One region of the Clostridium malenominatum genome, then DNA from elsewhere that is predicted to be linked to it. Evidence: predicted binding sites of a transcription regulator. Region 1 holds the regulator's gene; each other region holds the start of a gene.
The links. The regulator Rex, encoded in region 1, represses fermentation and respiration genes when NADH is low (regulators of the CRP and FNR family bind a similar motif). The targets are predictions, from matches to a motif close to ATTGTTAANNNNTTAACAAT.

Region 1 (5,289 bases):
ATTATTTTCAACATCCTTACATAAACAGAGTTCTTGAATCAGATGGAGTTTTACTCCAGCTGATTCTTAGAAATCGTTATCCAGGGACGTACCCGCTCTTAGCTCCAACTTAAGAGAAGAAGGGAGTATTAGAGCGGGTAATCATCGGATAAAGCGTTCCCACTGACTATAAAGTTCTTCCAATTCCTTTTCTACCTTTAAAATTTCCTTGTTTACTTCCTCACTCTTTGTAGGATTAGAATATACTTCTTCTAAACACAAGTCATTTTGAAGTTCCACTAGATAACTTTCTTTATTAGAAATTTCATCTTCAATATTTTTAATTTTTTGTTTAAGTTCTTTTTCAGCCTTTTCTACCTCTCGTTTTTTACGCTTTTCTTGTTGAATTTGAGTTTTTGATTTTCCTTCAATTTCTTCTTCATAGGCAAAACGAAGGGGATTTTTTTTCTTTTCTACATAATAATTATAATTACCTAGATACTCTTTAACCTCTGTTTCTTTTAGCTCATAAATTCTATTAATAACCTTATTTAAGAAATATCTATCATGGGAGATTAGCAATACAGTACCATCATAGCTCATGATAGCGTCTTCTAGTGCCTCGCGGGACATGATATCTAAGTGATTTGTTGGTTCGTCTAGTAATAATAAATTTGACTCTGATAGCATTAGTTTTAAAAGATTAATTCTACACTTTTCTCCTCCGCTTAGGGTTGAAATCTTTTTAAAAACTTCTTCACCTCTAAACAAGAAGGCTGCTAGGGCAGAGCGTATTTCTGTAGTAGTCATATTAGGGAATTCATCCCAAACCTCATCAATTATGGTGTTTTCTATATTTAAGTTAGATTGTTCTTGGTCGTAATAGCCTATAAATACGTTTTTTCCAAGGACTACTATTCCATTATCTTTATTTTCTTTTTCCATGATAATTTTTAAAAGAGTAGTTTTGCCTCTTCCATTCTCTCCAATTAGGGCAATTTTTTCACCTCTTTTTATATCCATGTTTATATTAGAAAATAATTTTTTATCTCCAAAGCTTTTAGACAAGTTTTCCATGTATAAAACGTCATTTCCGCTAGTTATTTGAGCCGTAAACTTTATTTTGGCTCCCGTAGGATCTTTATCTGGACTATCAATTCTCTCAATTTTATCTAATGCCTTTTGACGACTTTCTGCGGCTCGTATACTTTTTTCTCTATTAAAGGATCTATATCTTTCTATTATATCTTCCTGTCTTTTAATTTCAGCTTGTTGAAGGTTATAAGCTTTTAATCTATTTTCAAAGTCCTTTTTCCTAAACTCTATAAATTTTGTATAGTTACCATCATAAGAAAGCATTTTACCATTTAGAAGTTCCATAGTCCTATTAGTTACAGCATCTAAAAAGAATCTATCGTGGGATATAATTATTATAGAACCCTTATAGGACTTTAAATATTCTTCTAGCCATTCAATAGCATCTAAGTCAAGGTGGTTTGTAGGTTCATCCAATAAAAGTATTTCAGGATTAACAAGAAGAAGTTTGCAAAGTGCAACTCGGGTTTTTTGTCCCCCACTTAATATTCTTATTTCTTTATCAAAATCCTCTTCATTAAAACCTAAGCCTTTTAACACACGAGAAATTTCACCTTTGTAGGTATATCCATTTTTATTAGTGTATAACTCAGTGGAAATAGTGTATTCATTTATGATTTTATTATGATAATCTGCATTGTTAGCATCATAGGGTTCATTCATCTTTAACTCAAGGTCTTTTATTTTTTCTTCAAGGGCAAGTAGTTCGCTAAATACAGAAAGCATTTCAGAATAAATAGTATTATTAGAATCTAAGGAAAGATGCTGAGATAGATAGCCTACTTTCTTATTTTTATCTATGAAGAGCTCTCCATCATCATAATCAATAATCCCAGATATTATTTTCAATAAAGTTGATTTTCCTGCACCGTTGGCCCCTATAAGACCTATTTTGTCACCTTCATTAATTCCAAAGGTGACTCTATCTAAAATTGTATCTATGCCATAGCTTTTAAATAAATCTTTGCAACTTAAAATAATCATTTAATTTCACCTCTTACGTTTATTATTGTACTACGTAAAAGATAAAATTTGTAGTTTAAATTTATTTATTATATAATAAACTTTGATGGATAAATATGTAGAAGATTTATCAATGTTATGATAAAATAAATTGAGTGTAAAAATTAATTCGCAAGAGGTGTAAGGATGGATAAGAAAAAAAATATATCAATGGCGGTTATAAAGAGATTACCTAAATATCATAGATATTTATCTGAGCTACTAAAAAATGATGTAGACAGAATCTCCTCTAAAGAATTAAGTAGGAAAATTGGATTTACTGCTTCACAAATTAGACAGGATCTAAACTGCTTCGGAGACTTTGGACAGCAAGGATATGGATACAATGTAAAAGATCTCTATAGTCAAATTAGTAATATTTTGGGTATTGACAGAGAATATTCTATGGTATTACTTGGAGCAGGTAATATAGGTCAGGCCATAGCAAACTATACGTACTTTGAAAAATTAGGATTCAAGTTAAAGGCTATTTTTGATATAAATCCAAAGCTTGTAGGTATCAAGATCAGAGATATAGAAATAAAAGATATTGATACTTTAGAGGGATACTTAAAGAATAATGCAATTGATATTGGTGTATTATGTGTGCCTAGTAGAAGCGCGCAAAGGGTATGTGATATTTTAATTAAAAATGATGTTAAGAGTATATGGAATTTCGCACCAGTGGATTTGATAGTCCCTGAAGGAATCCACACTGAAAACGTACATTTAAGTGATAGCTTATTAACTTTAAGCTACTTAATGAGCCACGAAGAATAGTATTTTAATGATAATTAATTGTCAATACAATAACAATAAAAAGTCCTATGGTTAGATAAGTCTAATTGTAGGACTTTTTATTGTTAAGTATATGTTAATTAAAGGGCTGATGTATAAATTAAAAGTAAAATTAAATTTGATATTGAAAAATAAAAAGTAAGAGTATATAATATAGAAAGAGTGTGATTGATATATTTTTTTAAATAATTTGTTATATTATTAACAAATTGGTCGAAGAAAAAATAAGGAGGGACGGGATACTTATGGAGTTTAAGAATATCTTAGTCGAAAAAGAGGGAAATGTTGCGATAATGACCATTAATAGACCAGCTTCATTAAATGCTTTAAATTCAGAAACTTTAAAAGAGTTAGACATAGCAATTGATGTTTTAGCAGAAGATGAAGAGGTTCTAGCAGTAATTCTTACAGGAGCTGGAAAAGCTTTTGTAGCTGGAGCAGATATAACTGAAATGAAGGACTTAAATGTTAATCAAGGCAGAAAATTTGGATTACTTGGAAATAAAGTGTTTAGAAAATTAGAAATTATGGAAAAACCAGTTATAGTAGCTGTAAATGGCTTTGCCCTAGGTGGAGGATGCGAAATATCCATGGCATGTGATATCAGATTAGCTTCCGCAAAGGCAAAGTTTGGACAACCTGAGGTAGGACTTGGAATTACACCAGGTTTTGGTGGAACTCAAAGATTGCCAAGACTAGTTGGAGCTTCTATGGCTAAACAATTAATTTTTACTGGAGAAATAATTGGAGCAGAAGAAGCTTTAAGAATAGGTCTTGTAAACAAAGTTGTGGAACCAGAGAAATTAATGGAAGAAGCTAAAGAAATGGCTAAGAAAATAGCTAACAATGCTCCAATAGCTGTAAAACTTTGTAAGGCAGCTATAAATAGAGGAGTGCAATGCGATATTGACACAGCTATATCTTATGAAGCAGAAGTTTTCGGTGAATGCTTCTCAACAGAAGACCAAAAAGAAGGAATGACAGCATTTGTTGAAAAAAGAGATAAGTGCTTCAGAAATAAATAGGAGGTAAGGGTAATGAATTTTGCATTAACTAGAGAACAAGAATTTGTAAAGCAAATGGTTAGAGAATTTGCTATAAACGAAGTAAAACCAATAGCAGCAGAAGTAGATGCTAAGCATATGTTCCCAGTGGAAAACGTTGAAAAAATGGGTAAATTAGGAATGCTAGGAATACCATTCCCTAAAGAATATGGCGGAGCAGGTGGAGACATATTATCCTATATACTAACCGTTGAAGAATTATCAAAGGTATGTGGTACTACAGGTGTTATAGTTTCAGCCCATACTTCATTATGTGCTTCAGTAATATATGAAAATGGAACAGAAGCTCAAAGGCAAAAATATTTACCAGACCTTTGTTCAGGTAAAAAGCTTGGTGCTTTCGGATTAACTGAACCAAATGCAGGAACAGATGCTGCAGGACAACAAACCATAGCAGTTGATATGGGAGATCATTACTTATTAAATGGAACTAAAATATTTATAACAAATGGTGGATACGCAGATGTATTCATAGTATTTGGTATGACAGATAGAAGTAAGGGTGTTAAGGGAATAACAGCATTTGTATTAGAAAAAGGAATGCCAGGATTCTCCATAGGTAAAGTTGAAGAAAAGATGGGTATAAGAGGTTCTTCAACAACTGAGCTTATCTTTGAAGATGTTAAAGTTCCAAAAGAAAACATGATTGGAAAAGAAGGAAAAGGCTTTGGAATAGCAATGAAAACTCTTGATGGAGGAAGAATTGGTATAGCAGCTCAGGCTCTTGGTATAGCAGAAGGTGCTTTTGAAGAAGCTCAAAACTACATGAAAGAAAGAAAACAATTCGGGAAAGAATTATATAAATTCCAAGGATTATCTTGGATGATGGCAGATATGGAAGTAGCTATTGAGTCTGCAAGACTATTAGTTTACAAAGCTGCTTGGAAGAAACAAAATAAGATGCCATATTCAGTAGATGCAGCTATGGCTAAATTACATGCAGCAAACGTTGCTATGGATGTAACAACTAAGGCGGTTCAATTATTCGGAGGATATGGATATACTATGGACTACCCAGTTGAAAGAATGATGAGAGATGCTAAGATAACTGAAATTTACGAAGGAACTTCACAGGTTCAAAAGATGGTTATTTCAGGAAACATATTTAAATAGTAGGAGGGTTCAAGTAATGAATATAATTGTTTGTTTAAAACAAGTTCCAGATACAACAGAAGTAAAAATTGACCCAGTTACAGGAACTCTTATAAGAGAAGGGGTTCCATCAATAATAAACCCAGATGATAAAAATGCTTTAGAAGAAGCTTTAGTATTAAAAGAAAAAACTAATGGTAAGGTTACTATTATAACAATGGGACCTCCACAAGCAGAAGTTGCTTTAAGAGAAGCATTA
Region 2 (5,289 bases), on a different contig from region 1:
TGAAGCAATACTTTTTGATAATATGAAAAATTTAACTGAAAAACTCGCTCTGTATGGTATTGTACATGAGGTATTTAGGTAAACTACCACTAAGATTAAATTATTAGAGGTGAATGTAATGAAAAATAGGAAGTATTTAAAACTAAATAGTAAAGAGTTAAGTGAAAAACTTACACCCATTCAATATAAAGTGACACAAGAAAGTGCTACGGAAAGACCTTTTGAAAATGAATATTGGGATAATAAAAAAGATGGAATATATGTAGATATATGTAGCGGAGAGCCACTTTTTACATCCAAGGATAAGTTTGACTCAGGATGCGGTTGGCCAAGTTTTACTAAGCCTTTAGATAATAATCTTATAGAAGAAAAGAAAGATCTTACTTACAACATGGGTAGAACAGAAGTAAGGAGTAAACTTGGGGATTCCCATTTGGGCCATGTGTTTAATGATGGGCCTAGGGAGAAAGGTGGATTAAGATACTGCATAAATAGTGCATCTCTTAGATTTATACCTGTGGAAAAACTGGAGGAAGAGGGATATGGAGAGTATTTAGATATTTTCAGTTAGTAATTAAATATTCAAGGGGGATATAATGGGAAGTATTAAAGAACTTTATAATAACAATAAAAAGTTTTATAATCGTATAGCTGTAATATCGCTATGTCTAATAGCTATAGGATACTTTAGTATTTTTATGCAAAATGGCATTTATTTTAAGGGAAACTTTTATAAGGAAAAGGTTGAAGGAGAGGTTTATAAATACAAGTTATCTGAAGACAATTATTTTACTGTAAATAAGAGTGATGATATGTATATATTTACAATAAAATCCCCAGGGGAAATGGCCACTATAAAAGTTGAGGAATTTGAAGGTAGATATACTTTATATTATCCAGAAAATAAAATATATAAAGGTGAATATAGAGATGGACGTTTCTATAATGAAGATGGAGGTTTTGAGGCGAATATTTATTTTCCAGGGGTAAATATTTTAAATCAATCCTTTGATGAAAAATATCCCAAAGGTTTTGTAATAAGTACAATAGAAAGAGATGGCTTAAGATTTAGGGGGAATGGAGAAGGATTATTCCTAGCAATTATTTCTCTCGTCATGGGAGTTTTGGGACTGAAATATCCTAAGGAAATGGAGTTTTGGGGATCACGATGGAAGTTTAAGAATTATGAGGACGTGGAATTAACGGATGAATATCTGTCCTTTAATAAAGTTGTAAGTATATTAGCTTTAATAGTATCTTTTATAGCTTTTGCGTTAGCAATAATTAAAACATAAAAGATAGAAATTTCAAATTAGGGACATGCGACCTTTGTGAATGCATGTCCCTTTAGTACAGGGATTTTTAAATTTTAGGGTATTTATTTACGTTACGATATTTATTTGGTGACACTCCCATATAATTTTTAAAAGCTCTGCTAAAATAATGCTGGCTGCTATACCCTACCATGTTAGAAATATCGTTAATTGTATAATCCATATCTTTATCTGTTAGAAGTTTTATTGCCATATTGATTCTTAATTTATTTAGATAATCGGTAAAGCTGGTTCCAGTTTTTTGTTTAATAATCCTAGCAAGATAAGATTGACTAATATGAAATTGTTCGGCTATAAAATTAAGGGATAAATGATTGTAAGAAAAATTTTCTTTCATATATGTAAGTACAAGTTGACCTACATCTTTAGAATCATCTCTTTCATCATTGTCCTCTTTTAGTTTACGTATTTCCCACATTCTTTCATAATAAGCATCTATTGCTTTTGAAAGGACGTCTTTAAAATTGCGAAAGTTTATGGGTTTAAGTAAATAGCTGAATACACCTAGCTCTAATGCTTTTTGAGCGTACTCAAAGTGATTATAACCTGATATTATAATAATTTTAGAATTTTTATCTACTTCTCTAATTTTTTCAATGACTTTTAGCCCGTTCACAAAGGGCATATTTATATCCATTAAAATAATCTCAGGATGATATTTTTCAATTAATGCCATAGCTTCTTCACCGTCTTCAGCAGTGGCAATAACGGATAAATCAAGTTTATAGGACTCTATAAGAGTCTTTAAACCATTACGGATGGTCTCTTCGTCGTCAGCAATTATTACTCTAAGCATTTAAATCCCTCACTTATTATAGGTATCTTAATCAATATCTGGGTTTCTTTTTCAATTTCACTTTTTATTTCAATATTATATTTTTCTCCAAAAGCTAGCTTTAGTCGTTCATTGACATTATATAACCCATAGTGATCTGACTCAATGGATTCTGCAAGATTTTTACGAAGAGTTGAAAGCTGCTCATTATTCATACCTAAACCATTGTCTAACACTTTGATAATAAGGTAGTCTTCTTGCGCATATATGTCTATGCAAATAATGCCCTTTTGTTTTCTAAGTTTTAAGCCATGGTATATAGAATTTTCTACTAAAGGTTGTATAATTAGTTTAGGAACAAGACATTGTCCTAAGGATTCATCTATATTAATATAATAATTTACTTTATCTTTGTAACGTATTTGTTGAATTTCTAAGTAATTGCGTACATGCTCTACTTCATGGGCAATGGTAATTAACTCTTTTCCATCACTGAGAGAAATTCTAAAAAATACTGATAAGGAATTTATCATATCAGCAATGTCAAAGGCATTGTGTTCTAAAGCCTTCCACTGTATTGTATCTAAGGTATTATAGAGAAAATGTGGGTTAATTTGTGATTGAAGTGCCCTTAGCTCAGCAGTTCTTTTCTGTGATTGAACTTGACAAACTTCATGAAGCAATCTTTTAATATCATAAACCATTTGATTAAAAACTTTTCCTAATATAGAAATTTCATCATTGTGCTTTGTATCATAATAGGATTCAAGATTGCCCTTTGATACTTCTAGCATACTATACTTTAATCCTTGAATAGGTTTTACAATAGAACCTGAAATAGCAATAGCTAATAATATAGCACCTAAAAGTAGAATAATTCCTAAGATAATAATAAGGTTAATGATTTTATTAGTTTGGGCATGAATTTGACTGTTTTCAATCATAATGCACAAAAGCCAATCTTCTGTATAGGGGACAGAAGAAAAAAATACTGTAGTATCGTTGTTTGATAAATTTTTAATGCCCACAGTTCCAGAACCTTTCTCTACAGCTTGGTTAATAATAGTGTCTAATCCTTTTGAGGAAATATGTTTATTAAGGAGCTCCTCATTAGCAATAGAGTAGGTATCTTTGTTCTTGTTCATAATCCAAGCAAATCCATTGTAAATATCAATGTCATGAGCAATTTGTGAAATTTTATTTAAATTTATAGATCCATTAATAAATCCTACTTTTTCTTTATTATCATTGAGAATGGGATAGCAGATAACAAAGTTGGGCATGTTGTCATACTTTGAAACAATAGGGTTGCTAATAACATATTCCATATTTCCTAAAATTGCCTTTTTGAAATATTTACGATTAGATATATCAATAGTGATGTCATCACTTATCCAACCTTGTCCATCTAACTTTCCAATAGCAAAAGTTCCATAAGGATTACCATATTGATTTCCTAATACATGATTTAATTGGGTTAAGTAAAGCTTTAACTCGGAAAAATTTAGTTTCTTGCAGGCAGGGTGTTCATGTATAATTCTAATTTCGCTCACACGCTGATTTAGCCAAGAACCTATTTCATTAGCTTTGGAATCAATTAGTTGTAGGGTCTGATGTTCCATTTGCGACCTGTTAAAAGTTTTTACTTTAGTTTGTATAATATATAACATAGGAGAAATTGCTAACGTAATGCATAATATAAAAGATATGATAATTTTTAAGCGCAAGGACATTTACCCACCTCCTGTGTAGACAAAATACTTTCTGTTCATCATTCATTATATATAATTTGCACATATTTTTAAATACTGTAGCTTAAAATACAAAAAATGAACAAATAAATGTAAATACTTTGTGAACAAAAACTGTTAGACTAGTATCAAATAAGTTAATAATTTAACAAGCATGATGTAGGAGGGAATAATATTGAAAAAGTTTTTGGCAATTTTGCTAGCAATGACTATGTTGATAGGCCTTGTAGGTTGTAGCAATGCGAAGCAAACACAGGGTGATAAAGCAACTACAACGGCAATTAAAGATGGTAAATATAAGGGTGAAGGTAAGGGTAAAGGTGGAGCAATCTCCGTTGAAGTAACTATTGAAAATGATACTATTACTGACATTAAAGTTTTAAACCAAAAGGAAACTCCGGGTTATGAAACTGCGATGAACACATTGACAAAGAATATTATTTCAACAAATAGTGTTGATGTAGATATAGTTTCAGGTTGTACATTAACCTCTAAAGGATTTCTTGAGGCAGTCAATGCAGCTTTGACTGCAGCAGGAGCAAAAGCAGATATGCTGAAAAAACTTCAAGCGTCTGGCACAACGGGAACAAAAAAAGAAGTTAATGAAAATCATGATATAGTTATTATAGGTGCAGGTGGTGCAGGGCTTAGTGCTGCTATTGAAGCAAAAAAAGCAGGTGCAGATGTAATAGTTTTAGAAAAAATGCCTATGGCTGGTGGTAATACATTAATTTCTGGTGCTGAATATGCAGCTCCAAACAATTGGATACAGAAAAAAGAGGGAATTAAAGACAGTACTGACCAATTTATGAAGGATATATTAAAGGGTGGAGACAACAAAAACAATCCAGAACTTGTAAAGGTTGTTGCAGAAAATGCTCTTGCAGGAGCTGAATGGCTTAGAGATGAAGTTGGTGTTATATGGGAAGATCAAATGATGTTCTTTGGTGGACATTCTGTAAAGAGAAGTTTAATTCCACTTGGAGCAAACGGTAAAGAAATTATAAGAAAACAGGTAGCTAAAGCTGAAAGTCTAAACATCCCTATTTTGTACAACACTACTGCAAAGGCGTTATTTACAGATACAAAAGGTAAGGTTGTAGGTGTACAAGCAGAAGGTGAAGATAAAAACTATACTTTTAATACAAAGAAAGCGGTAATAATAGCATCAGGTGGTTTTGGATCAAACATTGAAATGAGAGTTAAATATGATCCTAAAATGGACAAAAATGTTCTTTCTACAAATACAGTAGGTAGCACAGGGGATGGGATAGTTATGGCTGAAAAAATTGGTGCAGCTCTAGAAGGAATGGAATACATTCAAACCTATCCAATTTGCGACCCATTAACAGGTACATTACTTTATTTTGGAGATGCTAGAATGTACGGACATACTATCATGGTAAATAAAGAAGGTAAGCGTTTCGTA
Region 3 (5,289 bases), 340 kb from region 1:
TTTCATTAATTTCTACTCCACCCATTGTATGATGAACTGTTGGCACACGAGCACCTGCATAGAAAGGAGCAGTATCAATTTTATCTGCAAATAGTGTTCTTCCAAAGACATCTTTTCCACCCTTTTCTACAGCCTTATTAAACTCATTTACTGCTTTAACAAGGTTATCAGCATTTACACCAATTTGCTTTGCTAAATCTTCTAATGTATCAGCTTTATAAGCTCTTCCCTGCTTAACAAGCTCGTCTATAGATTCGTTGAAGTTATTTTTTTTATCTCCTGTTGGATAGGAATGCTTATCTAAAATTACCCACATAGAGGCATCCTTTTGTTCCATTAGAGCTTTTGTCATAACGTCTCTACGTGCACCTTCATCTACAAAACGATTGCCATCTTTATTTACAAAAATACGGTTTTCTACACCCTGCTCAATGTTTCCACTAAGGCTTCCTGTTTTAGGATCACCCATTGGAAGTAATTGAATGTGTTCCATTCCTATAAGGTTAGCTCCAACTTTTTCTGCAATAACCAATCCATCCCCTGTTGCACCTGGATGATTAGTAGTTTTAATATTAGTAAGTGCAGGCCAGTTTTTATTATACTTATCTCTCATCTCAACATTTGCACCAAAACCACCTGCTGCTATAACTACCCCATTGTTAGCTTTAACAATTACTTCTCCATCGATCCCTTTAGCTTTTACTCCTACTACTTTATCTCCATCTACTATAAGTTCTGTTGCTTCAGTATCTAAAAGTATTTGAACATCTTTATGTTCATCAATATATTTAACATATGTATCTATAAATCCTGTTCCTAATGGTGTAGAAGGTTTATGAGCTCTTGGCCATAGTCCTCCTAAAACGGTGAATACATCATCATTAAATTTCATACCAAGTCCTTCAAGCCATTGAAGAGCCGGATATGCATTTTCCGCAAAAACTTTAATAAGTTCAGGCTTACCTAACTTGTCTCCACCTTCATAAGTTTGAGTTATGTGTTTCTCTACAGAGTCTTTTATTCCCTGTGCTTCCTGTCTTTTAGGGTCTACTGCATTGTATGCCCCACCGGATAATATTGTATTTCCTCCAAGTCGTGGCATTTTTTCAAGAAGGATTACCTTTGCACCATTTTGATTTGCAGATACAGCTGCTGCAAGACCTGCACCACCACCACCGATAACTACAACGTCAGTGCTATATTCCTTTACTTCACCTTTACCTTTAGAACCTTCTTCCTTTTTAACGCTAAGTGCATTGATGTCTCCACCCGCTAACTTAATCCCTTCAGTAACTGCTGCAATTATAGCCTTACTTGTTACTGTTGCCCCTGATATGGCATCAACTGCTAAGGTTTGTCCATCAATTATCGCCTTAGGAATTCTTTCAATTGCTGGGTCTGATATCCCTGGACTTTCTTTATGTTCGAGAACCTTTATGCTTTTAATACTGCTATCATCAACAGTTACTTCAACCTTTATATCACCATTATGTGCAGCTGCTGATGCTTTGTAAGTACCTGCTTTAAATTTTGCTGACTTATTGCCTGTAGATTTACTTCCACAGCCAAATGCAGATATAGCTAATACAAAACACAATAAAATATAAGCAATCCTCTTAAATTTCGTTAATTTTTTCACTTTTTATAGCCTCCTATTATACATATTATCTTATTAATATTTTACAACTTGATAATGTTTTCATATATGGTTTTTGGCGCCAACTATAACCCATAACATATTCGATGAACCAATTCACCGAATGAATTCATTATACTAATTTTGTTAACATTTTGTCAATATACTTTTGGCATTTTATTACCACTAATTTATTAACAAGTATAGTAACTTATCCTTTTATATGATTTACTTGAAATATTTTTTTTGCTATACTCTATATGAATTAAAGAAAATGGGAGCGATTTCATGTGTAACAATAAATTAAACAAGAGACAAGTTCAAGCACAAATGACTAAAGAAAAAATATATCTTACTGCTTTAAGATTAATAGAAAAAAACGGATTTGAAAATATTACTGTAGAAGAAATATGTAAAACAGCTAGTGTATCTATCGGTTCTTTTTATAACTGCTTTAAATCAAAGAATGACATTCTTAATGAAATATATAGAGTAGCAGATGACTATTTTTTAGATACTGTAGCTAGTGATTTAAAGAAAGGCAATATGGAGGATAAAATAGCTAAATTCTTCAGCTATTATGCACAATACAATCTCTCTAGAGGCATTACCTTCATGAGACATTTATATAATTCTAAAAATAAATTGTTCATCACTAAAGGAAGACATATGCAAAATGTATTAGAAAATGTCATTGAAGAAGGGCAAGCATCAGGAGAAATATCTAATCACATGTCCCCTAGGGGAATTGTAGAGTACTTATTTATTGCTGCTAGAGGATTAGTTTATGATTGGTGCCTACATAATGGAGAATACGACCTTGTAGAACATATGTATGAATATATGAAACCTTTGATTAAAATATTTATCGTAACTATATAGAAGATATACATTCGCTATACTTTACATGAAAAGACAAGCGCTTTTACCCATCGCTTGTCTTTAGAAGTTTTGGTGCAGATAAGCTTATAGCAATTGCCCCTAAAGGTGCTGTTATTAAAATCGATAAAACTGCCACTGCGAGTATTACATCCCCAGATGCTACTCCAAAGGATAAGGGTATTGCCCCCATTGCCGCCTGTACTGTAGCTTTAGGAATGTATGCAATAATACAAAATAATCTTTCTTTCCAATTTAATTCTGTGCCTATCACTGATAAAATAACCCCTATACTTCTTCCTAAAAGGCCAATTAATATAACTCCAATTCCTACTTTCCCAGCTTCTAGAGCTACCTTTACATCTACTTGTGCACCTACAAGTACAAAGAGTAATATTTCTGCAAAAACCCAAATCTTATTTAACTTAAGGGCTAATCTTTTTCCCACATGAGGCATCTTTTCAAGTATAATGAATCCAATAGTCATTACGCCTAAAAGTCCTGCTATTTCCACCTTATTTTTTAATAGGCTCTCTAAAGCTGTAAGCAATATAGATGACCCTATAATTAACAACACTTTTTTAGTATCCCTTATATGATAATTTTTGAAAATCCATACAAGACTTATCCCTATAATAATTCCTGATAAAATTCCTAACAAAACTGAAATTGGAATTCCTATAATCTGCACACCTATATTGATATGTTTACCACTATACAACCCTAAAAAAGTACTAAACATTGTTATTGCAAACACATCATCAATGGAGGCACCTGCTAGTATTAGAGTTGGTATACCTTTATCTTTACCTATTCCCTTTTCTATGAAATTAATCATTTGTGGTACTACTACCGCTGGGGATACTGCTGCAATAATAAACCCTAATATTCCCCCTTGAATAAAAGAAAACCCTAGGAATTTTGTTGAAGCAAAAGCAATAAACAGTCCTTCTATTAATCCTGGAATAAAACTCATTTTAAGTGCTGTTTTCCCAACCCTTTTTAAATCTTCTCTACTTATTCCAAAACCCGCTCTAAGTAGTATTATTATTAAAGCAATTTTACGAAAATCTCCAGAAACTCTCATTATATCTGAGCTAAGTAAATTAAATCCATAGGGTCCTATGAGAATCCCTAAAAGAAGCATCCCTAAGAGACCAGGTAGTTTTAATTTTGTAAAAATAGTATTTGCAACTAATCCTAATAATGTAATAATCGCTAAGCTTGTAGCCATGATATTATCTCCTTTTAATCCTTTTATAATACAAAAAACCCCTACAGGAATAAAACTATTACCTGTAGGAGTCATTAGCATCATAGCAGTTAAGGTGAACTCCATCACCTGTTTAAATTTCACATGTCATATAATATCATATATTAATTGTTTTTTCAATACATTGTTCCATTAAGAGATATTATTTAAAACTCTTTAGAATTCTAATATAGTGATTTGCTTCTCTAACTACATGATCCCCAAGTAGCGGGTATATAGTTGATTTAATTTTGCACTGTATAAGTCCTTCCGTTCCCTGTACCTTAAAATTTCTGATATCAATGGTATTTTTAAGACTCTTTTCAGTTACTACTGGCAATAGATTAGGATTATTAGATAAGTTTTTAGCCTCTGCGGTGAGTTCATCAAACCTTCTTCCAAAATCATTTGCAGTATTAAATAATTCCACCTCAGTAGGGTCTAATAAACCACGAATAAATTTAGAATGTTCAGCCATAATTCTGTTCCAAAAGACTTCTTGGAAGGTAGTCTCTAGTGCTAAGTTTAACTCTTCTCTATTCTGTAATTTTCTAAGTAATCTTAAATATAATTTAGCCTCTCTAAGAATATGATCTATGAGCAGTGGATAGTTATTGGTGAAAGTTCTACATGCTAAAACATCTTGGAGAACTCTTTTCTTAAACATTGCTATTTGCTCAGTAGCCATAATTGCCCTATTATTTAAATTTTCTACCCTTCTTATCATATCTGCCGTAATTTGCTTTTCTTGGCTTTTTACTAAAGCTAGTTCCATTTTCGTTATGTTAGAATCAATTGAAATACCTGAATAGAACTGAGTTTCCTTCTCTGCTTCTAGTGTCAAATCTGTTACCAATTCTCCTGAGTTTGCAACTTCTGGGCTAATAATCCCCTCTGACATTCTTATGGTATCAATCAACAATTGACTAAATATGTTCTTTAATCTATGTGCTTGAGCCACCAATGGATGATCTTTTGTAACAAACCCAGCTTGTAAAAAAATAGAGTGCTCTTTTGCTATTCTCATAAAAAACAGGTTTAGCTCTAAGGATTGTCTAACAAATTCATTGTTTGATAACATTACAACCTCTTTTAAACTTAATTACGTTTTATAATATGCTAAACAGATTGAACTTAGTACCATTCCCAAACATTACTTAGCTATTTTCCATATTTATATATACTTTTTCCTATAATTTTGATTTATAATCTTTACAAAAATTCAATTGAAATCTATTAAATTGTATTATATAATATCTTACATGTAATTAAATAGTTTAATCAATATTATGAGGGAGTAATTAGCACAGTATACTGTGTTGCATAGTCAACATATTGGCTTTAAGCCTGGCTTGCATTGAATAGTGAGACTCATGTATAACATTTTTTTGTTATACATGGGTCTTTTTTATTTTTCCCCATAATTTAAAAATAAAATTATATTTACGAGGAGGAAATTTAATTGAATTTACTAACTATCTTACTAATTGCCTTTGGCTTATCTATGGATGCCTTTGCTGTA

Region 2: ABDZ69_RS14840 (flavocytochrome c) is a predicted target of Rex. The motif match lies at 3,994-4,013, and genes of this name have one in related genera.
Region 3: ABDZ69_RS03390 (flavocytochrome c) is a predicted target of Rex. The motif match lies at 1,780-1,799, and genes of this name have one in related genera.

What each region holds. Positions count from the first base shown of each region.
Region 1 covers NZ_BAAACF010000001.1:331,590-336,878, forward strand. The annotation lists gene abc-f (ribosomal protection-like ABC-F family protein) at 142-2,058, opposite strand; gene ABDZ69_RS01700 (redox-sensing transcriptional repressor Rex) at 2,224-2,856, shown strand; gene ABDZ69_RS01705 (short-chain-enoyl-CoA hydratase) at 3,120-3,899, shown strand; gene ABDZ69_RS01710 (acyl-CoA dehydrogenase) at 3,912-5,051, shown strand; gene ABDZ69_RS01715 (electron transfer flavoprotein subunit beta/FixA family protein) at 5,068-5,289, shown strand, end outside.
Region 2 covers NZ_BAAACF010000006.1:99,342-104,630, reverse strand. The annotation lists gene ABDZ69_RS14865 (HAD family hydrolase) at 1-82, shown strand, start outside; gene msrB (peptide-methionine (R)-S-oxide reductase MsrB) at 119-571, shown strand; gene ABDZ69_RS14855 (DUF6199 family natural product biosynthesis protein) at 597-1,295, shown strand; gene ABDZ69_RS14850 (response regulator transcription factor) at 1,363-2,130, opposite strand; gene ABDZ69_RS14845 (sensor histidine kinase) at 2,118-3,842, opposite strand; gene ABDZ69_RS14840 (flavocytochrome c) at 4,036-5,289, shown strand, end outside.
Region 3 covers NZ_BAAACF010000001.1:673,444-678,732, reverse strand. The annotation lists gene ABDZ69_RS03390 (flavocytochrome c) at 1-1,639, opposite strand, end outside; gene ABDZ69_RS03385 (TetR/AcrR family transcriptional regulator) at 1,925-2,518, shown strand; gene ABDZ69_RS03380 (cation:proton antiporter domain-containing protein) at 2,562-3,749, opposite strand; fluoride riboswitch at 3,808-3,867, opposite strand; gene ABDZ69_RS03375 (DUF2935 domain-containing protein) at 3,931-4,848, opposite strand; gene ABDZ69_RS03370 (manganese efflux pump MntP) at 5,230-5,289, shown strand, end outside.